One region of the Streptomyces sp. a15 genome, then DNA from elsewhere that is predicted to be linked to it. Evidence: riboswitches for the same ligand, from Rfam matches in the RefSeq annotation. Region 1 holds a riboswitch; each other region holds the start of a gene.
The links. A riboswitch is a leader RNA that binds a small molecule or an ion and turns the genes downstream of it on or off. The one in region 1 is predicted to bind cobalamin.

Region 1 (7,268 bases):
GTCCAGGTCCACGGTGCCCTCCACCGCGACCTGGTACGCCGACGGCCGCCGCTCGAAGAAGTTGGTCAGCTCCTGAACACCCTGGAGCTCCATGAAGGAGAAGGGGTTCTCCGAGCCGTACACCGGGGCGAAGCCGAGGCGCGCCAGGCGCTGGTCGGCGACGCACTCCAGGTACTGGCGCATGGAGTCGGTGTTCATGCCCGGGAGGCCGTCACCGCACAGGTCGCGCGCGAACTGCAGCTCGGCCTCGACGGCCTCCTTCAGCATGTCGACGACCTGCTGCCCGAGCGCGTCGTCGAACAGCTCCGGTTCCTCCTTGCGGACGGTGTCGACCACCTCGAAGGCGAAGCTCATGTGCATCGTCTCGTCCCGGAACACCCAGTTGGTGCCGGTGGCGAGGCCGTGCAGCAGACCCCGGCTGCGGAACCAGTAGACGTACGCGAAGGCACCGTAGAAGAACAGGCCCTCGATGCACGCGGCGAAGCAGATGAGGTTGAGGAGGAAGCGGCGGCGGTCGGCCTTGGTCTCCAGGCGGTCCAGCTTCTCGACCTCGTTGATCCACCTGAAGCAGAACTCGGCCTTCTCGCGGATGGAGGGGATGTTCTCCACGGCGTCGAAGGCGGCCGCCCTGTCCTCCGGGTCGGGGAGGTAGGTGTCGAGGAGGGTCAGATAGAACTGGACGTGGACCGCTTCCTCGAACAGCTGCCTGCTCAAGTACAGCCGCGCCTCGGGGGAGTTGATGTGCTTGTACAGGGTCAGCACGAGGTTGTTCGCGACGATCGAGTCGCCCGTCGCGAAGAACGCGACCAGCCGGCCGATCATGTGCTGCTCGCCCTGGGACAGCTTCGCCAGGTCGGCGACGTCCGAGTGGAGGTCGACCTCCTCGACGGTCCAGGTGTTCTTGATGGCGTCCCGGTAGCGCTCGTAGAAGTCCGGGTAGCGCATGGGGCGGAGGGTCAGCTCGAAGCCCGGGTCGAGCAGGTTCTTTTCGGTGGAGCTCATTACTGGCAGGCCTCGCAGGACTCGGGGTTTTCCAGGGAGCAGGCGACGGCCTCGGGATCGGGGGCCGGCTGCTGTACGGGGACAGCGGCCTGGGCCGCGCGGGCGATGCGGGTCGCCGGGCGCGAGCGCAGGTAGTACGTCGTCTTCAGGCCCGACTTCCAGGCGTACGCGTACATCGAGGAGAGCTTGCCGATGGTCGGCGTCTCCAGGAACAGGTTCAGGGACTGGGACTGGTCCAGGAACGGCGTCCGGGCCGCCGCCATGTCGATCAGGCCGCGCTGCGGGATCTCCCACGCCGTGCGGTACAGCGCCCGTACGTCCTCGGGGATCCAGGCGAAGCCCTGCACCGAGCCGTTCGCGTCGCGCAGTGCCTCGCGGGTGCGGGCGTCCCAGACGCCCAGCGCCTTCAGTTCCTTCACCAGGTACGAGTTGACCTGGAGGAACTCACCGGACAGCGTCTCGCGCTTGAACAGGTTGGACACCTGCGGCTCGATGCACTCGTACACACCCGCGATCGACGCGATGGTGGCGGTCGGCGCGATGGCGAGGAGCAGGGAGTTGCGCATGCCGGTGGTGGCGACGCGTGCCCGCAGGGCCGCCCAGCGCTCCGGCCAGGTCAGCTCGGTGTCGTAGTGGTCGGGGTGCAGAACACCCCGGGCCGTACGGGTCTTCTCCCAGGCCGGCAGCGGGCCGTTGCGCTCGGCGAGGTCGGCGGAGGCCTGGTACGCGGCGAGCATGATGCGCTCGGCGATGCGCGTGGAGAGCCGACGGGCTTCCGGCGAGTCGAAGGGCAGCCGCAGCTGGAAGAAGACGTCCTGCAGGCCCATGACGCCGAGGCCGACCGGGCGCCACTTGGCGTTGGAGCGGCCCGCCTGCTCGGTCGGGTAGAAGTTGATGTCGACGACGCGGTCGAGGAAGGTGACGGCGGTGCGGACGGTCTCGTCCAGCCGGTCCCAGTCGATGTCGCTGTCGACCACGAACGCGCCGAGGTTGACCGAGCCCAGGTTGCAGACCGCCGTCTCCCCGTCGTCCGTGACCTCCAGGATCTCCGTGCAGAGGTTGGAGGAGTGGACGACGTGACCCGGCTCGGCGGTCTGGTTGGCGGTGCGGTTGGCGGCGTCCTTGAAGGTCATCCAGCCGTTGCCGGTCTGCGCGAGGGTGCGCATCATGCGGCCGTAGAGGTCACGGGCCGGGATGGTCTTGCGCGCGAGGCCCTTCTCTTCGGCCTCGCGATAGGCGGCGTCGAACTCCTCGCCCCACAGGTCGACCAGCTCCGGCACGTCGGCGGGGGAGAACAGCGACCACTGCGCGTCCGCGTTCACACGGCGCATGAACTCGTCCGGGACCCAGTGCGCGAGGTTCAGGTTGTGCGTACGGCGGGCGTCCTCACCGGTGTTGTCGCGCAGCTCCAGGAACTCCTCGAGGTCGGAGTGCCAGGTCTCCAGGTAGACCGCGGCCGCGCCCTTGCGCCGCCCGCCCTGGTTCACGGCGGCGACCGAGGCGTCGAGGGTCTTCAGGAACGGGACGATGCCGTTGGAGTGCCCGTTCGTGCCGCGGATCAGCGAACCGCGGGCGCGGATGCGGGAGTAGGCGATGCCGATGCCGCCGGCGTGCTTGGAGAGCCGGGCGACCTGGTGATAGCGGTCGTAGATGGAGTCCAGCTCGTCCTTCAGGGAGTCGAGGAGGTAGCAGGACGACATCTGGGGGTGCCGGGTGCCGGAGTTGAAGAGGGTGGGGGAGGAGGGGAGGTAGTCGAGGCGGCTCATGAGCCGGTAGAGGGCGGCGACTTCGTCCAGCGCACGGATGCTGTCGTCCTCGGCCAGGCCACTCGCGACACGCAGCATGAAGTGCTGGGGCGTCTCGATCACGTGCCGGGTGATCGGGTGCCGGAGCAGATAGCGGCCGTGCAGGGTGCGCAGGCCGAAGTACCCGAAGCGGTCGTCGGCGTGCACGTCGACCAGCGCGTCGAGGCGGTCGGCGTGGACCCGTACGAACTCGGCCGTACGGTCGGCGATGAGGCCCTCGCGGTGGCCCACCGCGACCGACTCCGTGAAGGACGTGACGCCCTGGGAGGCGGCCTCGGCGCGGATGTTGACGGTCAGCAGGCGGGCGGCGAGCCGTGAATAGGCAGGGTCCTCGGAGATGAGGCCGGCGGCCGCCTCGGTGGCCAGCTCGCGCAGTTCCGTCCCGTCGGCCCGCGCGGACCGGCCGCGCAACGCGGCGGCGGCGACCCGGCCGGGGTCGGCGTCGGGGAGGTCGGCGGTCAGCTCGGTCAGGGTCCGCAGCAACGCGGTCCCGGGACCGTCGTCGGACACCGGGGTCACTGGAGCTGAAGCTGAAGCCGGGTCTGCTGGCGCGATGGTCACGTGGGGCTCTCCCTCGCTCGGCACGGGGGCCTTGCGGAGGGCAGACGGCAGCACACGAGCGCACACGGCGTCGCGCCCACCGGCCCACTCCACGAGGCCCGGACGTCATGGCACCCGGACCTGATGGCCGGGCACGCTGTCGGCAGGTCCTCGGACTGACGCCCATACACGCATATGCGCGCATGAGTACACCGTTGCGGGACAGTTCCGGATTCGCACCGGATTCCCCTGCGGCGACAGCGAGCATGAGCATACATCTTGTGCCGGGTGAGGACAGCACCCCCATATGTTGTGTCGCGCCGGTTTCAGAGCGTCAACTCGTAGGTGAGCAGAGTGATGTCGTCCAGGTGCGGAATCGGGTTCCAGTCCCGTCCGGGAGTGCGGACGAAGCCGAGGCGTTCGTAGATGCGGTGGGCGGAGTGCATGGTGCGTTGCGTCGACAGCACGACGGCCGTGCAGCCCTCGGTGGCCCGGGCGCGGTCGACGCACGCGCGGACGAGGGCTTCGCCGGTGCCTCGGCCGCGGGCCTGGTGGGCGACGGCGAGCATCCGTATCTCGGCTTCGCCGGGGGTGGCGATGTCGGCCATCGGGCCGCCGGACGGTACGAAGGTCACGCCGCCGAGGAGGTGGTCGTTCTCCACGGCTACGAGGACCTCGGCGGCGGAGGCTCGCTTGGCCACGTCCTTCAGCTCGCCGAGGTACTCGTCGCTCTCGCCGAAGTCGAGGAGGCTGTCCCGGAGGTAGGCCTGGGCTGTGATCTCGCCGAGGGCGTCGTATTCGGTGGGGTTCACTCGCCGGATTCGGATGTCCATGCGAGTGAGTGTGTACGACAGCGGGCCGCCGTCGTGCTTGACTTTCGGCGGCCCGCTGCGGGTTCGTCGTGGCTGGTCGCTCCCCCACTCTCGGCTCCGCTCGAGCGGGGGGACCCCCATCGCGGCGGAGCCGCATATTGACACAGCCCCGCGCCCCCTGGGTGGGTTCAGTGAGCGGTGCCAGCAGTTGCCGGGGGAAGCTCCACCTGGACGCCCGGGTCACCCGCGTCCGCCGTATAGTCCTGCGGGGACGTCTCGTCGATGCCCTCGGGGGCCTTCAGGGCCTTCAGGACGAAGGTCAGGACCACCGTGACCACTACGTTCAGGACGAACGCCGTGAGGCCGATGTAGCCGATCTCCCCGATGCCGGGGATCTCCTTGGACGAGCCGCCGAAGTGCTTCTGGGTCGGCGAGGCGACGCCGTACGCGGCGACCGTGCCGTAGACCATGCCGACCGCCCAGCCTGCGAGCAGGGCCCAGCGGTGGAACCAGCGGGTGAACAGGCCGCCGACCAGGGCCGGGAAGGTCTGCAGGATCCAGATGCCGCCGAGGAGCTGGAAGTTGATGGCGACCGTCTTGTCCATGGTGAGGACGAAGGCCAGCGCGCCGACCTTCACAAGGAGGGACACCAGTTTGGAAACCTTCGTCTCCTGCGCCGGTGTGGCGTCCGGCTTGATGAAGTCCTTGTAGATGTTGCGGGTGAAGAGGTTCGCGGCCGCGATGGACATGATCGCCGCCGGGACCAGCGCGCCGATGCCGATCGCCGCGAAGGCCACGCCCGCGAACCAGTCGGGGAACATGGTCTCGAAGAGCTGCGGGATCGCCAACTGCCCGTTGCTGACCTTGATTCCGGCCGCGATCGCCATGAAGCCCAGCAGCGCCAGCAGGCCCAGCATCAGCGAGTACAGGGGCAGGATGGTGGTGTTGCGGCGGATGACCTCACGGCTCTTCGAGGACAGCGTCGCCGTGATCGAGTGCGGGTACATGAAGAGCGCGAGGGCGGAGCCCAGCGCCAGCGTGGCGTACGTCCACTGGCCCGCCTCGCCCGGTACCAGCGCGCCGCGCGGCGCGCCCGTGGCCGGGTTGGTCTGGCTGTACGCCTCGCCCGCCTTGGCGAAGATCTCGTCGAAGCCGCCCAGCTTGATCGGGATGTAGATGATCGCCACCGCGATGACGATGTAGATCAGCGTGTCCTTCACGAACGCGATCAGCGCGGGGGCGCGCAGGCCCGAGGAGTAGGTGTAGGCCGCGAGTACGCCGAACGCGATCAGCAGCGGCAGGTCCTTGATGAACCAGTTGGTGTCCTCCCCGCCGCCGACGCCCATCACGTCCAGGACGGCCTGGATGCCGACCAGTTGGAGCGCGATGTACGGCATGGTCGCGAGGATGCCGGTGACGGCCACGGCGAGCGACAGGCCCTTGGAGCCGAAGCGGCCGCGTACGAAGTCCGAGGTCGTCACGTACCCGTGCTTGTGCGAGACCGACCAGAGGCGGGGCAGGAACGTGAAGATCAGCGGGTAGATCAGGATGGTGTACGGCACCGCGAAGAAGCCGGCCGCGCCCGCCGCGTAGATCGCCGCCGGTACGGCGACGAAGGTGTACGCCGTGTACAGGTCGCCGCCGAGCAGGAACCAGGTGACCCAGGTGCCGAACGACCGTCCGCCCAGGCCCCATTCGTCGAGGGTCTGCTCGTCGGCGGCCCGGCGCCAGCGCGCGGCCAGGAAGCCCATGACCGTGACGGCCAGGAAGAAGAAGATGAAGACGGCGAGTGCGACGCCGTTTACGCCGTCCTTCATTCCGACGCACCCCCCTTGGCGGAGCGGGCGCGCTGGTCGCGCTGCCACAGCTTGTACGCGATCATCGTCAGCGCGGCGGAGATCAGCACCCACAGCATCTGGTACCAGTAGAAGAACGGGATGCCGATGAAGGCGGGGTCGACCTTCGCGTACGAACCCACCCACAGCATCGCCACGAAGGGCGCGAAGAGGCAGAGCGCGATGACCACGCGGGCCGGTGTCACCACCGGTGGTCTCACTTCAGGCGCATTCGACATACCGCGGCTCCGTCCCCTCACTGATCATCTGTGCAACGCGCAGGCAATCTAGGCGACGGTGTCAGGAGAGCGGAAGACCTCGTCCGCATATCGGTATGTGGTGGTTCTGTGTCCCCCCTTCGGCCCCGTGCCCGTCTCCCTCTCAGCAGCAGCGGAACCGTTCCTAAAGGCTGAGCGGGAGTGAGTCCTGTTGCCAGGATCCATGCTCAGCCGAACGCCCCGAGCGGTGTTGGGCGTTCTGGTTGCCCGCGTTCGCTCCGCGGTCCGGCGGCACGGATCGTGTCCGTGGTCCGGGAATGCGGGGGCGGGTTTCCTCACGCCCACGGGTTCCCGGTCCGGCCTGGACGGTCCGATGCCCCACACGATCGCTCCGGTCGTGTGGGGGCGGTGTCGTCCGTCGCCGGATCGGGTGCCCTTGGGCGCGCCGTCCGATCGCCACGGCGGCAGCGTCGTGGCGAGTGGTCTTACGCGTTGTGCCGGTGAGGGGCTTCTGCCAGTGCTGGGCGCCCCACTTCGAGGTGTAGGCCGGGTCCACGGCGATGACCGCGATGCTGGTCTGGTCGGCCATCGAGGTCAGCCGGGCGCGGAGTCTGCCGGTGGGCATGCCGGAGATGAGCTGCCTAAACTGGCGTTTGCGGCCGTGTTTCTCGCGGGTCTTCTCCGCGCCGAAGTCCAGGTCCTCGACCGCGATGGCCTTCACGCCGCAGATCCTGGCCCAGTGCAGCAGACGGGTGAGGGCGTGACGGATCTGGGCATCGCGGTGATCGGCAGTGCCGGACAGGTCGAAGAAGAACCGGCGCGGATTCCCGATGGGGTTGCCGTGGGTGTCGAGGCGCCAGGCGGCGAGGTGATCGGCATTCGTGTCGACGCCGATCACGCCCTGTGCGAGGGCGGCGGCCAGGGGGATGGTCTTCGACACCGGGATCTGCCAGGACGCGGTCAGGTACCAGCGGTCACGGGCCACGTCCCAGTGGATGCGGTAAGCCACCGCCCGGTTCGCCTCCACCCGGTCCGCCCACTCCTGCCCGCGATGCG
Region 2 (7,268 bases), on a different contig from region 1:
GCCGGGCTGTCGGCCGCCCAGGTCAGCGACTCGCCCTCCAGCAGCTTGCGGCGCAGCCTGAGTGCCCTGCGGTAGAGCTCCAGGGTCGAGCCCTCGGCCCCGTCCTGTGCCTCGACGGCGTACGCCGCGAAGCGCTCCGGCTGCGGCAGCCAGGCGCCACCCGCGCCGAAGCCGTACGAGGGTCCCGTCGTCGTCCACGGCAGCGGCACCCGGCACCCGTCGCGGCCCTTGCGGACGCGTCCCGTCTGTTCCCAGATCGGGTCCTGGAGGACCTCGAAGGGCAGGTCGGCGACCTCGGGCAGACCGAGTTCCTCGCCCTGGTAGACGTACGAGGATCCGGGCAGCGCCAGCATCAGGAGCGTGGCGGCGCGGGCCCGCCGCAGGCCCTGTTCCGGGTCGATCGCGGGGGCGTGGCCGCCGGACAGCAGCCAGGCGTTCTCGTCGGTGCCGGGCGGGAGCAGCAGGCGGGAGGTGTGCCGTACGACGTCGTGGTTGGACAGCACCCAGGTGGCGGAGGCGCCGGCCTCGCGGGCGGAGGCGAGGGAGTCGGTGATGACCTGGCGGAGTTCCTCCGCGTCCCAGCCGGCCTTCAGGTACTCGAAGTTGAAGGCCTGGCCGAGTTCGTCCGGGCGGGCGTACAGCACGCGTCGGGCGCCCGGCACCCAGGCCTCGGCGACCGCCATGCGGGGCGGGCGGTAGGCGTCGAAGATCTTGCGCCAGTCGCGGTAGATCTCGTGGACGTCGTCACGGTCGTAGAAGGGGTGGCTGCCGGGCGGGAGCTCGGACAGCGCCTCCTCGCTGCTGAGTTCGGGGGCGCCGAGATCGCGCAGCGGTTCCTCCAGGTCCTTGGCGAGGGCGTGGGCGACGTCGACGCGGAAGCCGTCGACCCCGCGGTCGGACCAGAAGCGCAGGGTGGTGCGGAAGTCGGCGCGGACCTCCTCGTTCGCCCAGTTGAGGTCGGGCTGCTCGGGGGCGAACAGGTGCAGGTACCACTGTCCGTCCGGCACCCGCTGCCAGGCGCTGCCGCCGAAGACGGACTGCCAGTCGGTGGGCGGGAGTTCGCCGTGCGGGCCGCGGCCGTCACGGAAGACGTAGCGGTCGCGGGCGGGCGAGCCGGGCCCGGCGGCGAGGGCCTCCTGGAACCAGACGTGCTGGTGGGAGGTGTGGTTGGGGACCAGGTCGACGATCACCTTGAGGCCGAGGCGGTGGGCCTCGGCGGCGAGCGCGCCGAAGTCGTCGAGGGTGCCCAGGCGCGGGTCGACGTCACGGTGGTCGGCGACGTCGTAGCCGCCGTCGGCGAGTTCGGAGGGGTAGAAGGGGCTGAGCCACAGGGCGTCGACGCCGAGTGCGGCGAGGTGGTTCAGGCGCCGGGTGATGCCCTTCAGGTCGCCGAGCCCGTCGCCGTCGGCGTCGGCGAAGCTGCGGGGGTAGACCTGGTAGACGACGGCCTGGCGCCACCAGTTGGGGTCCTTGGAGGAGAGGTCGGGAATGGGGTCGATCACGCGGTCTCCTTCGTGGCGTTCGGGACGATGGGCATCAGCATGCAGGTACCTGTCCACATTGTCGGGAAAGCGAACTCGAACGCTGTCCGGAGCGGTCCATTCCCTGTGTGACGGAATCGTGATGAGCTCTTGAACTCGCCCAGCATCACCGCAGGTTGACAGCGTTCCGTGGGGAGATCCACGATGTGCGAGCACTGTGGCGCATATGACCAATGAGCCCAGTGTTTCTCAGAACCGGTGTTCTCGGAACACCCGCCACCCCCCGCACCCCGATGGGATCCCGCATGTCCATAGCCAGACGTGTCACCGCGCGCCGCCTGCTGGGGACGGGCGCCGCGGCGCTCGTCCTCTGTGCCGTCTCCGCCCCCACCTCCTGGGCCACCGGCACCCCCGGTGGCGACGGCTGGAAGTCCGGCGGCACCTACCAGCCCGGCACCGGTGCCGGCACGGAGACCGAGACCGACCGCTGCCAGTTCTCGCTGGACGGCACGAGCTTCTACGACTCGGTCAAGGTCGACGACCAGAACCTGAAGCCGACCGACGACGGCAAGGTCCACATCAAGGTCCGCACGGCCGGCGACGCGACCACCTGCACGGCCTCCCTGGCCTCCTACCTCGCCCACGGCGCCACCTTCGCCACCTCCGGCGAGCAGGTCTTCGTCGACTTCGACACGGTGACCGTCAAGCCCGGCCAGACCGACTCCCTCGACATCGCGGTGCCGGACGCGGGCTGCTTCGCGCAGATCGACCTCTACCGGGGCGCCGTCAAGTTCGACGGCGAGCTCGACGCGAACGACGGCTTCGTCCACGGCGACCTGCCCATGGGCCCGGACCGTCCGGTCATCAAGGACAAGCTGATCGCGGCCTGGAACGGCGGCACGAAGGACTGCACGACCGCCCCGTCCGAGCCCCCGGCCACCCCCACGCCGACCCCGTCGACCCCGGAGTCCACGGAACCCTCGACACCGGGCGAGGAGACGACGCCGCCGGCGACGGAGACTCCCTCCGAGTCCCCCTCGCCCTCCACCGAGGCCCCGAGCCCGTCGGCCTCCGAGTCCACCACCGCTCCCGCCGCCACCCCGAACGGCGGCGGTGGCGACCTCGCGGAGACCGGCGGCAGCAGCGCGACCGGCCCGATCGCGATCGGCGCGGCCGTGCTGCTCGCGGGCGGCGCGGGCATCGTGCTGGCGACGCGGCGTCGCAAGGCGGCTCGCTCGTAATCAGGCGCAGTTGGTGCAGTCGGCGTCAGCGCCGGTCGGGCGGTTTCAGCCCGGCCGGCGTTCGGGCCTCGTCCTCAAACTCCCCCAACTCGTCCTCAAACTCCCCCAAAGGGGGTGCCCCCAGCGGGCTGGAGGTCGCGCAGTGCGCGAGCAGCGAGGCGATGTCGGCGTCCACCACCCGGTAGCGCACGATCCGCCCCTCCTTCTCCCCCTCCACGACCCCCGCCGCCCGCAGCAGCCTGAGCGCCTGCGACACGGCGGGGTCGTTCATGCCGGTGGCGATCGCCAGGTCGGAGACGGCCAGGGGACCGGTGCGGTGCAGGGCGAGCAGCAGGGCCAGCCGCTTGGGATCGGCGAGCAGCGAGAAGCGGTCGGCCCAGGCGCGGACATGGCCCGGTTCGCCGATCGCGGCGATGGCGTCGCACACCCGGTGCCCGTCGATGGTTCGGCGATCCGCTCGGTCGGCCGGAACGAGATGCATGCCGCCATCCTCGCAGGCACCCCCATGTGATCTTCCATACCTGCGCAGGTACGCAGCTATGCAGGAGACCGCTTGCCACCCTACGGTGGGCTGGCCGTGGTGCTCGGGAAGCCGGTGACGACCCCTCAAGGGTCCATGCCGGAGCGGCCCTCGCCACTGTGATCGGGGAGTTTCCGTCCCGTCCGGCGCCAGCCGGGCCACTGGTCGCACGACCGGGAAGGCAGGAACGGACACGCACGACCCGTAAGCCAGGAGACCGGCCACGGCATCTCACGAGTTGATCCACGAGGTGCTGGAGCGTGACCGAATGACCCTGCCCAAGCCTGCCCAGACGTCCGTGCCCGCCCCGACGTCCTTCAAGTGGCGCCGCGAGGACACCCTCAAGACCGCCGGACTCATGTCGGTCGTCGCCGCACTGCACGTCGTCGCCTTCGGAATCCTGTTCCTCCTCGTCGTCCCCGGGCACTACGAGGTCGGCGACAAGGCCTTCGGTATCGGCCTCGGCATCACCGCCTACACCCTCGGCATGCGGCACGCGTTCGACGCCGACCACATCGCCGCGATCGACAACACCACCCGCAAGCTGATGGCCGACGGCAAGCGCCCGGTGTCGGTGGGCTTCTGGTTCGCGCTCGGCCACTCCAGCGTGGTGGTGCTGCTCGCCCTGCTGATCGCGGGCGGCACCCAGCTCGCCGGAAAGGTCATGAACGAGGATTCCGGCACCCACCAGGTGCTCGGCGTCCTCGGTACGACGATCTCCGGCACGTTCCTCTACCTCATCGCCGCCCTCAACCTGGCCGCCCTGCTGGGCATCCTGAAGGTGTTCAAGGCGATGCGGGCGGGCGCCTACGACGAGAAGGAACTCGAACAGCACCTGGACTCCCGCGGGTTCATGAACCGCATCCTCGGCCGCCTCACCAAGTCCATCACCCGCCCGGGCCAGATGTACCCGCTCGGTTTCCTCTTCGGCCTCGGCTTCGACACGGCGACCGAGGTGACGCTGATGGTGATGGCGGGTTCGGGCGCGGCGGCCGGACTGCCCTGGTACGCGATCCTCTCCCTGCCCCTCCTCTTCGCCGCCGGCATGAGCCTGTTCGACACCCTCGACGGCACCTTCATGAACTTCGCCTACCAGTGGGCGTTCTCCAACCCGGTCCGCAAGGTCTTCTACAACCTCACGATCACCGGCCTGTCCATCGCCGTCGCCTTCTTCATCGGCACCATCGAACTCGTCGGCGTCCTGCACGAGAAGCTCGACCTGAGCGACACGGTCACCACCTGGATCGCCGACATCAACCTCGACAGCGTCGGCTACGTCATCGTCGGCCTGTTCGTGGTGGTGTGGGCGGCGGCCATCGGCTACTGGCGGCTCGCGAAGGTGGAACAGCGGTGGGCGGTACGGCCGGCGGCGGACACCCGCTAGGCGTCCGCTAGGCGCCCTCCACCGTCGTCAGCCACAGCTTCACGTACCGCTCCACGTCCACGCCCAACGCCACGTCCACCAGCCGCTGTTCACGGGTGCCCTCGTGGATCTCGGACTCGCCGGGGCGGGGGCGCCGGTCGACGATCGTCTGGCCCCGGCCGGCACCCGGGGCGAGGCTCACCTCGACCGGGAGACGTTCGGTGGTGATCCCTCCCGGGTCGACGACCGCGCAGACCGCGCCCGCGTCGCCCAGGCCGCCGGTGGGGGTGGGGTCGCCGGAGGTGGCCGGGTCGCGGTGGGCGAGGAGTTCGCCGGCCAGCCGGAGGCGGGGCTCCGCGCTCGCGCGCAGCCGCTGCACGTCTCCGGCCGGGACAAGGACCTGCTTGAAGACGTCCAGGCCGTACATGGTGATCGGCACCCCGGCGGTGAGCAGGATCGCGGCCGCCTCCGGGTCGTGCCAGACGTTGAACTCCGCGACCGGCGTGGCGTTCCCGGTCGCCACCGCGCCGCCCATGAACACGATCCGCTCGATGTTGCGCACGACCTCCGGGTGCGTACGCAGCAGCAGCGCGATGTTCGTCAGGGGCGCCATGGGGATGAGGGTGACCGGCGTCGGCGAGGCGAGGATCTCCCGCCGCAGCAGCGTCACCGCGTCCACGTCGACCGGCCGGCGGGTGGGCGCGGGCAGCCCCAGGTCGCCCATCCCGTCGTCGCCGTGCACGTGCCGTGCCGTCCGCACGGGCTCGATCAACGGGCGCTCGGCACCCCGCGCGACCGGGATGTCACCGGCCCCGGCCTGCTCCAGCACGGTCAGGGTGTTGCGTACGACGCCGTCCACGTCGGTGTTCCCGGCCACGCAGGTCACCGCCCGCACGTCGAGCGCGGGGTGCCGTACGGCGAACAGCAGGGCCAGGGCGTCGTCGACACCCGTGTCGCAGTCGATGATCACCGGGATGGGCTGACCGGTCACAGCGGCGCTCCTCGCTTCATGAAGGTGTCTGTGAGGTGTCTCTGAGGTCTCTCTACGGTCCCTACGTCAGTGACCTTACGCAGGCCCCCACAGTTCGGTCCCGCGGCCTGCGACCCGGGCGGCGATCCGCTCCAGCAGCTCGCCGGCCGGCACCGCCCCCGGACGGCTCCCGTCCCGCAGTCGTACGGCCACCAGGTCGCCGACGGCCTCCCGCTCCCCGATCACCGCCTGGTACGGCACGAGCCGCGCCGCCCGGACCCGGGCGCCGAGGGTGCCGTCGCCGGGGCCGCGCACGTCCGCCCGGAGTCCCCGTGCCAGGGCCTGCCGTACGACCTCGTGGGCCCGTTCCTCCTGCGCGTCCGCCACCGGCAGCACCACCAGCTGCACGGGGGCGAGCCAGGCCGGGAACGCGCCGCCGTGCTGCTCGACGAGGTGCGCGACCGCCCGTTCCACGCTGCCGATGACGCTGCGGTGCACCATGACCGGCCGGTGCTTCGCCCCGTCGGCGCCGATGTAGTGCAGGTCGAAGCGCTCGGGCTGGTGGAAGTCGATCTGGACGGTGGAGAGGGTGGCCTCGCGGCCGGCCGGATCGGCGATCTGGACGTCGATCTTGGGGCCGTAGAAGGCGGCCTCGCCCTCGGCCGCCTCGTAGGGGATCCCCGAGTCGTCGAGCACCTCCCGCAGCAGCGCGGTGGCCCGCCGCCACAGCTCCGGGTCGGCGACGTACTTGCCGCCCTCGCCGGGCAGGGAGAGCCGGTACCGGGCCGGGCGGATGCCGAGATCGGCGTACGCGCGGCCGATGAGCTCCAGGGCGCCGCGGGCCTCGTCCACGGCCTGCTCCAGGGTGCAGAAGATGTGCGCGTCGTTGAGCTGGATGGCCCGGACCCGGGTCAGACCGCCCAGCACCCCGGACAGCTCGGCGCGGTACATGCCGCCCAACTCGGCCATTCTCAGCGGCAGTTCACGGTAGCTGTGGGAGCGGGAGCGGTAGATCAGCGCGTGATGCGGGCACAGGCTGGGCCGCAGGACGACCTCCTCCGCGCCCAGCTCCATCGGCGGGAACATGTCCTCGCTGTAGTGGGACCAGTGCCCCGAGATCTCGTAGAGCTCCCGTTTGCCGAGGACCGGCGAGTACACGTGCCGGTAGCCGGCGGCGCGCTCGGCCTCCCGGACGTACTCCTCCAAGGTGTGCCGCACCACTGCCCCGTCGGGCAGCCAGTAGGGCAGGCCCGCGCCCATCAGCGGGTCGGTGTCGAACAGGCCGAGCTCACGGCCGAGTCGGCGGTGGTCGTGCGGGCCGGTCAGGGCGTCCACAGCGGTCATGGCGGTCTCTCCTCACGGTGACCGGCGACGAGCCCCCGCACGCCGAAGCCCCGGGGCACTCGCCCCGGGGCTTTCGACTGGGTCAGCTGTCAGCGCGCCGGGACACTCTCCGGCGTCGTCGTGAGAGACACGAGTACTACGTGGGCGCGCTGCATGGGGGGACGGTAACAAGGGGGCGGGGAGCAGTGCGACGGGTTTTCCGCCGGGCGGCCCGATGCCGTCAGTCCGCGGGCAGTCGTGCCGCCTGGGGCGGCACGGGTGGGCGCGGGCGGCACACCGCAAGCGCCGGGCCGCGCGACCCACCCCGCCGGCACCGACGCCCCTCACCCGTACGGCCCGGCTCGCTGGT
Region 3 (7,268 bases), on a different contig from region 1:
CGCCCGGCTCGCCTCCCGTTTCCTTCCAGTGCGCCAGCGCCTGCAACAGCCGTTCCTGCCAGGCCCGGAAGTCGCGGGAATCGTCCAGCCACTTCCTCAGGAGGCCCCAGGCACGGACCAGTTCCTCGTGGGCGAGGTCGACGATGGGGTCGTCGTCGGGGCCGTGGGTGATGCGGATGAACCGGGTTCGGGTCGCCAGGGCCTCGGCGGCTGCCCGGAGTTCGGGCGGCAAAGGCGCGAGGCGTACCGGCTTGCGGGTGAAGCCGCCCGCGTCGTCGGGGCGGGCGAGTTGGGTGAACAGGCGGCGGACCGGGGCCTCGCCGTGCGCGGCGAAGACCTCACCGACCCGCTCCTCCGCGTGGGCGGACAGGGCGCCGGCGACCCCGCCCAGGGCCTCGTAGCCGGAGTGGGTGAGACGGATGCCCTTCTCGTGCGCCCAGAGTTCCGTGAGGGCGAACTCCACCAGAGGCAGATGGCCCGGTTCGTCCTCGGCGTCGTCGACGATGCGTTCGGCCAGCCCGGTGTCGAGGGTGAGGCCGGGGACGCGGGCCGCGGGGCCCTCGACGGCATGCAGCAGGCTCGATCGGCCCAGGGGCGCCACCACTTGGGCACAGTCGCTCAGGACGCGGGCGGTGGCGGGGTCGGCGAGGTCGTCCAGGCAGGACGAGCGCAGGGTGGCCAGGACGCGCAGCCGCCGTCCTTCGGCAGGAACCGAGACCATACCGACCATCAGGGCCAGCAGGGCGCGGGCGGTGGCCGGTTCGGCGGCGACGGTCTCCTCCAGTTGGTTGAGGAAGAAGACGTGGCCGCGCGGGCCGCAGTGGTCGAGCAGACGTCGTCCGAGTTCGGCGGGGGTCATGCCGTCGGCGGAGTCCAGCAGATCGGCCAGGACGAGCGCGGCGCGCTCGTGCTCGACGACGGCCAGAGCGGTGCCGGGCGCGGCGGACGCTGCGGGCGCGGGGTCCGCCGACGCGGAGCCAGGACCGGGCGGTGGCCCCGAAACGGACGCAGACGCCAAGCCCTGCTCGGGACGAGGGCCCGGTACCGCCCAAGGCCCAGAAGCAGAACCAGGCGCAGCAGATGCGTCCCCGCCCGGCCCCGCGCAAGCCTCTCCGCCCGGCCCCGCGGATGCGGCTGCCCCCGTCTCCAGCACCCCCACCACCGCCCGAGCCACCGTCAGCGACGCCCGGGCACCCGGCAGGGGGCGGATCTCGGAGACGGTGAACCCCTCGGCCCTCAGGCGGGGCAGGACCCCCGCCCGTACCAGGGAGGTCTTCCCGCTGCCGGACGGGCCGACGACCGGCACCACCAGGTGCCGCTCGACCGCGTCGAGGAGCCGGCGGGTCTCCTCCTCGCGGCCGAAGAAGTACTCGGCGTCCTCCTCGCGGAAGGCATCGAGTCCTCTGTAGGGGCAGCGACGCGCCCCGGGTTGGAGCTCCAGGATGGCGGCGGCCGGGATCAGATAAGACGTCACGGCCGAGGCACCGCGGTCGGTCGCGACCGTCATGCCGACGACCGCACCCAGGTCCTCGTCCCAGACCGGGGCTCCGCTGCATCCGGGGCCGATGCGGTGGGCCGGGCCGTCCGTCTCCATCGAGATCCAGCCCTGGCCTACCGCACCGAGCAGCCGTCCACCGATCCAAGCGCCGTGTTCGGCGCTGGCGGGGAAGCCGAGGAGGCGGAAACGGTGGTGCCAGACGTCGCCGGCGTCCGCGAGGGGGACCGCGCCGGCGGGCGCGCCTTCCGGCAGCCGGAGCAGTGCGATGTCACCGGTGCCGTCGTCGGCCACCGGCCGCCAGGCCGACACCGACGCCTCGTACCTCACCGCCCCCGGCAGCAGGGCGAACTCCACGGTCACCGGTGAGGCAGGCGCCGTCGACGACCTCGCGTCGGTTCCCAACGCGTCGGCGACGACGTGGGCGCAGGTGGCCACCGTGCCGGGCGCCAGCAGGAACCCGGTCCCGACGGGCCGCCCGTCGCCGCCGCACACCCGTAACACCGTCGTGCCGAGATCTTCCAGGAAACGCGCCGGTTCTCCCCATGCACCCACTTCGTCAATACTCATAAATGTTCATGAATTTCCTTATATCTGGTAGCACTTCGTACGAGGTATTGGAGGTGCCGCGGCCTCCCGCCGCAACCGGCTTCACGGAACGCCACTCATCACAGGGAAATTCGCGCGGAGTCGGTCCGCGGGGCCCCGGCGGAGTGCTAGCCGGTGTGACCCGTGTGGGGTTCTGCACACTCCGCTCCCGCAGGTCAACAGCAAGTTGACGGCCCTTCCAACCCCGTGGTGGACTGCCGGAGCCATGTACGGCGGTAGGAGAGGAAGCCGGTGTGAGTCCGGCGCGGTCCCGCCACTGTCACCGGGGTAGGAAGCCCCGGGAGCCAGGAACTCTCACCGCCGATCTCGTCGAACCAGGGCGTGGACACCCTGAGTGAGGACATATCGCCATGCGCGGCTGCCGTTTGAGGTTCAACACCAGCGTCCTGTCTGTGACAGCGGTCGGCTGAGTCCATGCGTGCCGATCGCGTTTTCGCGTACGGCGCCGCCGCCGGCCTTCTCGGCGACCTCCTGCTCGGCGATCCGCGCCGTGGGCATCCGGTCGCGGTGTTCGGGCGGGCCGCGGGTGCCGTGGAACGGGTGTTGTGGCGGGACCACCGGGGGTGGGGTGCGCTGCACGCTGTGGTGTGTGCCGGTGGCGCCGTCGCGCTGGGCGCGGTGGCGTCGCGAGTCGTGCGTCCGTCCCCTGCCGCTTCCGTCGCGCTGACCGGCGTGGCCACCTGGGCCGTCGTCGGGGGGACTTCGCTGGCGCGGGAGGCTCGGGTCATCGGGCGGGCGCTGGAGGCCGGGGACGTCGACGCCGCGCGGGCTCGGCTGCCGCATCTGTGCGGGCGGGATCCGCAGGCCCTCGACGCCGACGGGATCGCCCGGGCCGTGGTCGAGTCCGTTGCCGAGAACACGTCCGACGCGGTGGTGGGGGCGCTGGTGTGGGGGGCCGTGGCCGGGGTGCCCGGGCTGCTCGGGTTCCGGGCCGTCAACACCCTCGACGCCATGGTGGGGCACAAGTCGCCCAGGTATCGGCGGTACGGGTGGGCTTCCGCCCGGCTCGACGATCTCGCGGGGTGGCCGGGGGCGCGGCTGACCGCCGTACTGGCCGCGGTGGCCGGGCCGGATCCGCGGGGCGCCGTGCGCGCCTGGCGGGCCGATGCCGCGAAGCATCCGAGTCCCAACGCCGGGCCCGTGGAGGCGTCGTTCGCGGGGGCGCTGGGAGTGCGGCTGGGCGGGACGTTGTCGTACGGGGGGCGGGTCGAGCACCGGCCCGTACTCAACACACAGGGGCGCGCGGTCGCCACACCCGACGTCGAACGGGCCGTACGACTCTCGCAGCGCGTCGGCCTGCTCGCGCTCGGCGTCAGTGTCGCCGCACGGCTCGTTGCAAAGGGGCGTACGTCATGACCGGTGGGGGTCTCCTGGTCGCCGGTACCACCTCCGACGCGGGCAAGAGTGTCGTCACCGCCGGGATCTGTCGGTGGCTGGTGCGGCAAGGGGTCAAGGTGGCGCCCTTCAAGGCGCAGAACATGTCCCTCAATTCGTTCGTGACGCGCGAGGGCGCCGAGATCGGGCGGGCTCAGGCCATGCAGGCCCAGGCCTGTCGGGTCGAGCCGACCGCGCTCATGAATCCCGTGCTGCTGAAGCCGGGCGGTGAGCAGAGCAGTCAGGTCGTGCTGCTCGGGAAGCCGGTCGGTGAGCTCAGTGCGCGGGGGTATCACGGGGGGCGGCAGCAGCAGCTTCTGGGGACCGTTCTCGACTGTCTCGCCGAGTTGCGGGGCACGTATGACGCGGTGATCTGCGAGGGGGCCGGCAGCCCCGCCGAGATCAATCTTCGGCGGACCGACATCGTCAACATGGGGATCGCCCGGAATGCCGGGCTGCCCGTGCTCGTCGTCGGTGACATCGATCGTGGGGGTGTCTTCGCCTCCTTCTTCGGGACCGTCGCGCTGCTGTCGCCCGAGGATCAGGCGCTCGTCGCCGGGTTCCTCGTCAACAAGTTCCGGGGGGACGTGTCCCTGCTGGAGCCCGGGCTCGACATGCTGCACTCGCTCACCGGGCGGCGCACGTACGGCGTCCTGCCGTTCCGGCACGGGCTCGGGATCGACGAGGAGGACGGGCTGCGGGTCTCGCTGCGGGGGACGGTCAGGGAGTCGGTCGTCGCCCCGCCCGTCGGGGAGGACGTGCTGCGGGTCGCCGTCTGTGCGATCCCGCTCATGTCCAACTTCACGGACGTGGACGCGCTGGCCGCCGAGCCGGGTGTCGTCGTGCGGTTCGTGGACCGGCCGGAGGAGTTGGCCGACGCCGATCTCATCGTCATTCCGGGGACCCGGGGGACCGTCCGGGCCCTGGAGTGGCTGCGGGAGCGGGGACTGGCCGAGGCGATCATGAGGAGGGCCACTCAAGGGCGGCCGATCCTCGGCATCTGCGGTGGCTTCCAGATCCTCGGCGAGCACATCGAGGACGAGGTCGAGAGCCGGCGCGGGCACGTCGAAGGGCTGGGGATCCTTCCCGTCCGGGTGCGGTTCGCCCGCGAGAAGACCCTCACCCGGCCCGTCGGCGAGGCCCTCGGCGAGCAGGTCGAGGGGTACGAGATTCATCACGGGATCGCCGAGATCGAGGGCGGTGACCCGTTCCTCGACGGCTGCCGGGTCGGGGACACCTGGGGCACCCACTGGCACGGCTCGCTGGAGTCGGACGGGTTCCGGCGGGCCTTCCTGCGCGAGGTGGCGGCCGCCGCGGGCCGCCGTTTCGTGCCGGCCGCCGACACCTCGTTCGCCGCGCTGCGCGAGGAGCAGCTCGACCGGCTCGGCGACCTGATCGAACAGCACGCGGACACGGACGCGCTGTGGCGGCTCATCGAGTCCGGCGCGCCGCAAGGACTGCCATTCATTCCACCGGGAGCGCCCGCATGAGCACAGTGTTGTTGTTGTCGACCGCCGACACGGATCTGCTGGCGGCCCGGGCCGCTTCCGATGCCTCGTACCGGATCGGCAATCCGACCCGGGTGGACGTCGCGGAGGAACTGCCGGGGCTCGTCGAGGGCTCGGACATCGCCGTCGTACGGCTGCTCGGCGGCAAGCGGGCCTGGGAGGACGGGCTCGCGGCTCTCAAGGCCTCGGGGATCCCCACCGTCCTGCTCGGCGGAGAGACCGTGCCCGACGCGGAGCTCATGGCCGAGTCGTCGGTGCCTGCCGGTGTGGTGGCCGAGGCGCTGCGGTATCTCGTCGAGGGCGGGCCCGCCAACCTCACCGAGCTCGCGCGGTTCCTCTCGGACACCGTGCTGCTGACGGGTGAGGGGTTCGTCGAGCCGCAGAAGATGCCGGAGTACGGCGTCCATGGGGAGCGCGCCTTCGTCGAGGGCCGCCCCAGCATCGGCGTGCTCTTCTACCGCGCCCACCAGCTCAGCGGCAACACAGCCTTCGTGGACACGCTGTGCGACGCGATCGAGGCGAAGGGCGCCAACGCCCTCCCCGTCTACTGCGGTTCGCTGCGCGGTGCCGACTCCGGGCTGTACGAGCTCCTCGGGAAGGCCGATGCCCTCGTCGCCACCGTCCTCGCCGCGGGCGGTACGCACGCCTCGCAGGCGTCGGCCGGCGGCGACGAGGAGGCCTGGGACATCGGGGCGCTCGCCGACCTCGACATCCCCGTGCTGCAGGGTCTTTGCCTGACCTCCTCGAAGAGCGCCTGGGAGGCGTCCGACGCCGCCCTCTCCCCCATGGACGCGGCGATGCAGGTGGCGATCCCCGAGTTCGACGGGCGCCTGATCACGGTCCCCTTCTCCTTCAAGGAGCAGGGCCCGGACGACGTTCCCGTGTACGTCGCCGACCCCGAGCGGGCCGCGCGGGTCGCCGGAATCGCCGTACGCCACGCCGTGTTGAAGCACAAGCCGAACCGGGACAAGAAGCTCGCGCTCGTCTTCACCGCCTATCCGACCAAGCACTCGCGGGTCGGCAACGCCGTGGGGCTGGACACGCCCGCTTCGGCGATCCGCGTCCTGGACGCGCTCCGGGACGCCGGGTACGCAGTGGAGGGACACCCCGACAACGGCGACGAGTTGATCCACCGGCTGATCAACGCCGGTGGCCACGACGTCGAATGGCTCACCGAGGAGCAGCTCGCCGCCGCGCCCGCGCGGGTGCCGCTGGCCGACTACCGGGCGTGGTTCGACACGCTCGACCCCAAGCTGCGGGACGGGATGCTGGAGGCGTGGGGCGAGCCGCCGGGCAGCCTGTACGTCGACGGGGACGACATCGTGCTCGCCTCGCTCCAGTTCGGGAACGTCGTCGTGATGATCCAGCCGCCGCGCGGCTTCGGCGAGAACCCGATCGCGATCTACCACGACCCGGACATGCCGCCCTCGCACCACTACATGGCGGCGTACCGGTGGCTGGAGAACTCGTTCGGCGCGGACGCGATCGTGCACATGGGCAAGCACGGCACGATGGAGTGGCTGCCGGGCAAGGGCCTCGGGCTCAGCGGGGGCTGCGCGCCGGACGCCGTCCTCGGCGAGCTGCCGCTCATCTACCCGTTCATCGTCAACGACCCCGGCGAGGGCACCCAGGCCAAGCGCCGCGGGCACGCCACCGTCGTCGACCACCTCGTACCGCCCATGGCGCGCGCCGACACGTACGGCGACCTGGCCAAACTGGAGCAGCTGCTCGACGAGTACGCGCTCGTCTCCGACCTGGACCCGACGAAGGCGCCGGCCGTGCGCGCGCAGATCTGGACGCTGGTCAAGGCGGCCGAGCTGCATCACGACCTGCACGTCGACGACCAGCCGGACGACGACGCGTTCGACGAGTTCGTCATGCACATCGACGGCTATCTGTGCGAGATCAAGGACGTGCAGATCCGGGACGGGCTGCACATCCTCGGCGGCGGCCCGGTCGGCGAGCCGCGGGTGAACCTGGTGCTCGCCGTGCTGCGTGCCTCGCAGGTGTGGGGCGGGCAGGCGAACGCGCTGCCGGGGCTGCGGGCCTGCCTCGCGACTCATTTCGGGCTCACCGAGAAGGAGTTGCTGGCCGAGCCCGGGGCGCCGGTCAAGGTCCCGGTGGAGCTGACGGATCTCGTCGAGGGCCCGTCCCGCTCGGCCGCCGACGCCATCGATCTGCTGGAGCAGCTGTGCCGACGGTTCGCCGAGGGCATGGAGGCACGCGGGTGGGCCGTGGCCGAGAGCGCACCTCTCGTACGGGAGGTCATCGGCACCGAACTG

Region 2: linked by a shared signal. The riboswitch ahead of nicT (Nickel transporter NicT) and the one ahead of AC5P09_RS00135 (ribonucleoside-diphosphate reductase subunit alpha) in region 1 are both predicted to bind cobalamin.
Region 3: linked by a shared signal. The riboswitch ahead of AC5P09_RS32505 (cobalamin biosynthesis protein) and the one ahead of AC5P09_RS00135 (ribonucleoside-diphosphate reductase subunit alpha) in region 1 are both predicted to bind cobalamin.

The regions. Positions count from the first base shown of each region.
Region 1 covers NZ_JBWLKM010000001.1:23,967-31,234, reverse strand. The annotation lists gene AC5P09_RS00140 (ribonucleotide-diphosphate reductase subunit beta) at 1-1,002, opposite strand, end outside; gene AC5P09_RS00135 (ribonucleoside-diphosphate reductase subunit alpha) at 1,002-3,368, opposite strand; cobalamin riboswitch at 3,493-3,621, opposite strand; gene AC5P09_RS00130 (GNAT family N-acetyltransferase) at 3,674-4,180, opposite strand; gene mctP (monocarboxylate uptake permease MctP) at 4,348-5,976, opposite strand; gene AC5P09_RS00120 (DUF3311 domain-containing protein) at 5,973-6,233, opposite strand; gene AC5P09_RS00115 (nuclease/transposase family protein) at 6,397-7,268, opposite strand, start outside.
Region 2 covers NZ_JBWLKM010000074.1:25,011-32,278, forward strand. The annotation lists gene AC5P09_RS41090 (glycoside hydrolase family 13 protein) at 1-1,502, opposite strand, end outside; gene AC5P09_RS41095 (LAETG motif-containing sortase-dependent surface protein) at 1,787-2,722, shown strand; gene AC5P09_RS41100 (ArsR/SmtB family transcription factor) at 2,748-3,203, opposite strand; cobalamin riboswitch at 3,284-3,482, shown strand; gene nicT (Nickel transporter NicT) at 3,511-4,626, shown strand; gene AC5P09_RS41110 (nucleoside hydrolase) at 4,634-5,596, opposite strand; gene thrS (threonine--tRNA ligase) at 5,672-6,919, opposite strand.
Region 3 covers NZ_JBWLKM010000042.1:65,640-72,907, forward strand. The annotation lists gene AC5P09_RS32500 (nSTAND1 domain-containing NTPase) at 1-2,065, opposite strand, end outside; cobalamin riboswitch at 2,278-2,417, shown strand; gene AC5P09_RS32505 (cobalamin biosynthesis protein) at 2,519-3,460, shown strand; gene AC5P09_RS32510 (cobyric acid synthase) at 3,457-4,968, shown strand; gene cobN (cobaltochelatase subunit CobN) at 4,965-7,268, shown strand, end outside.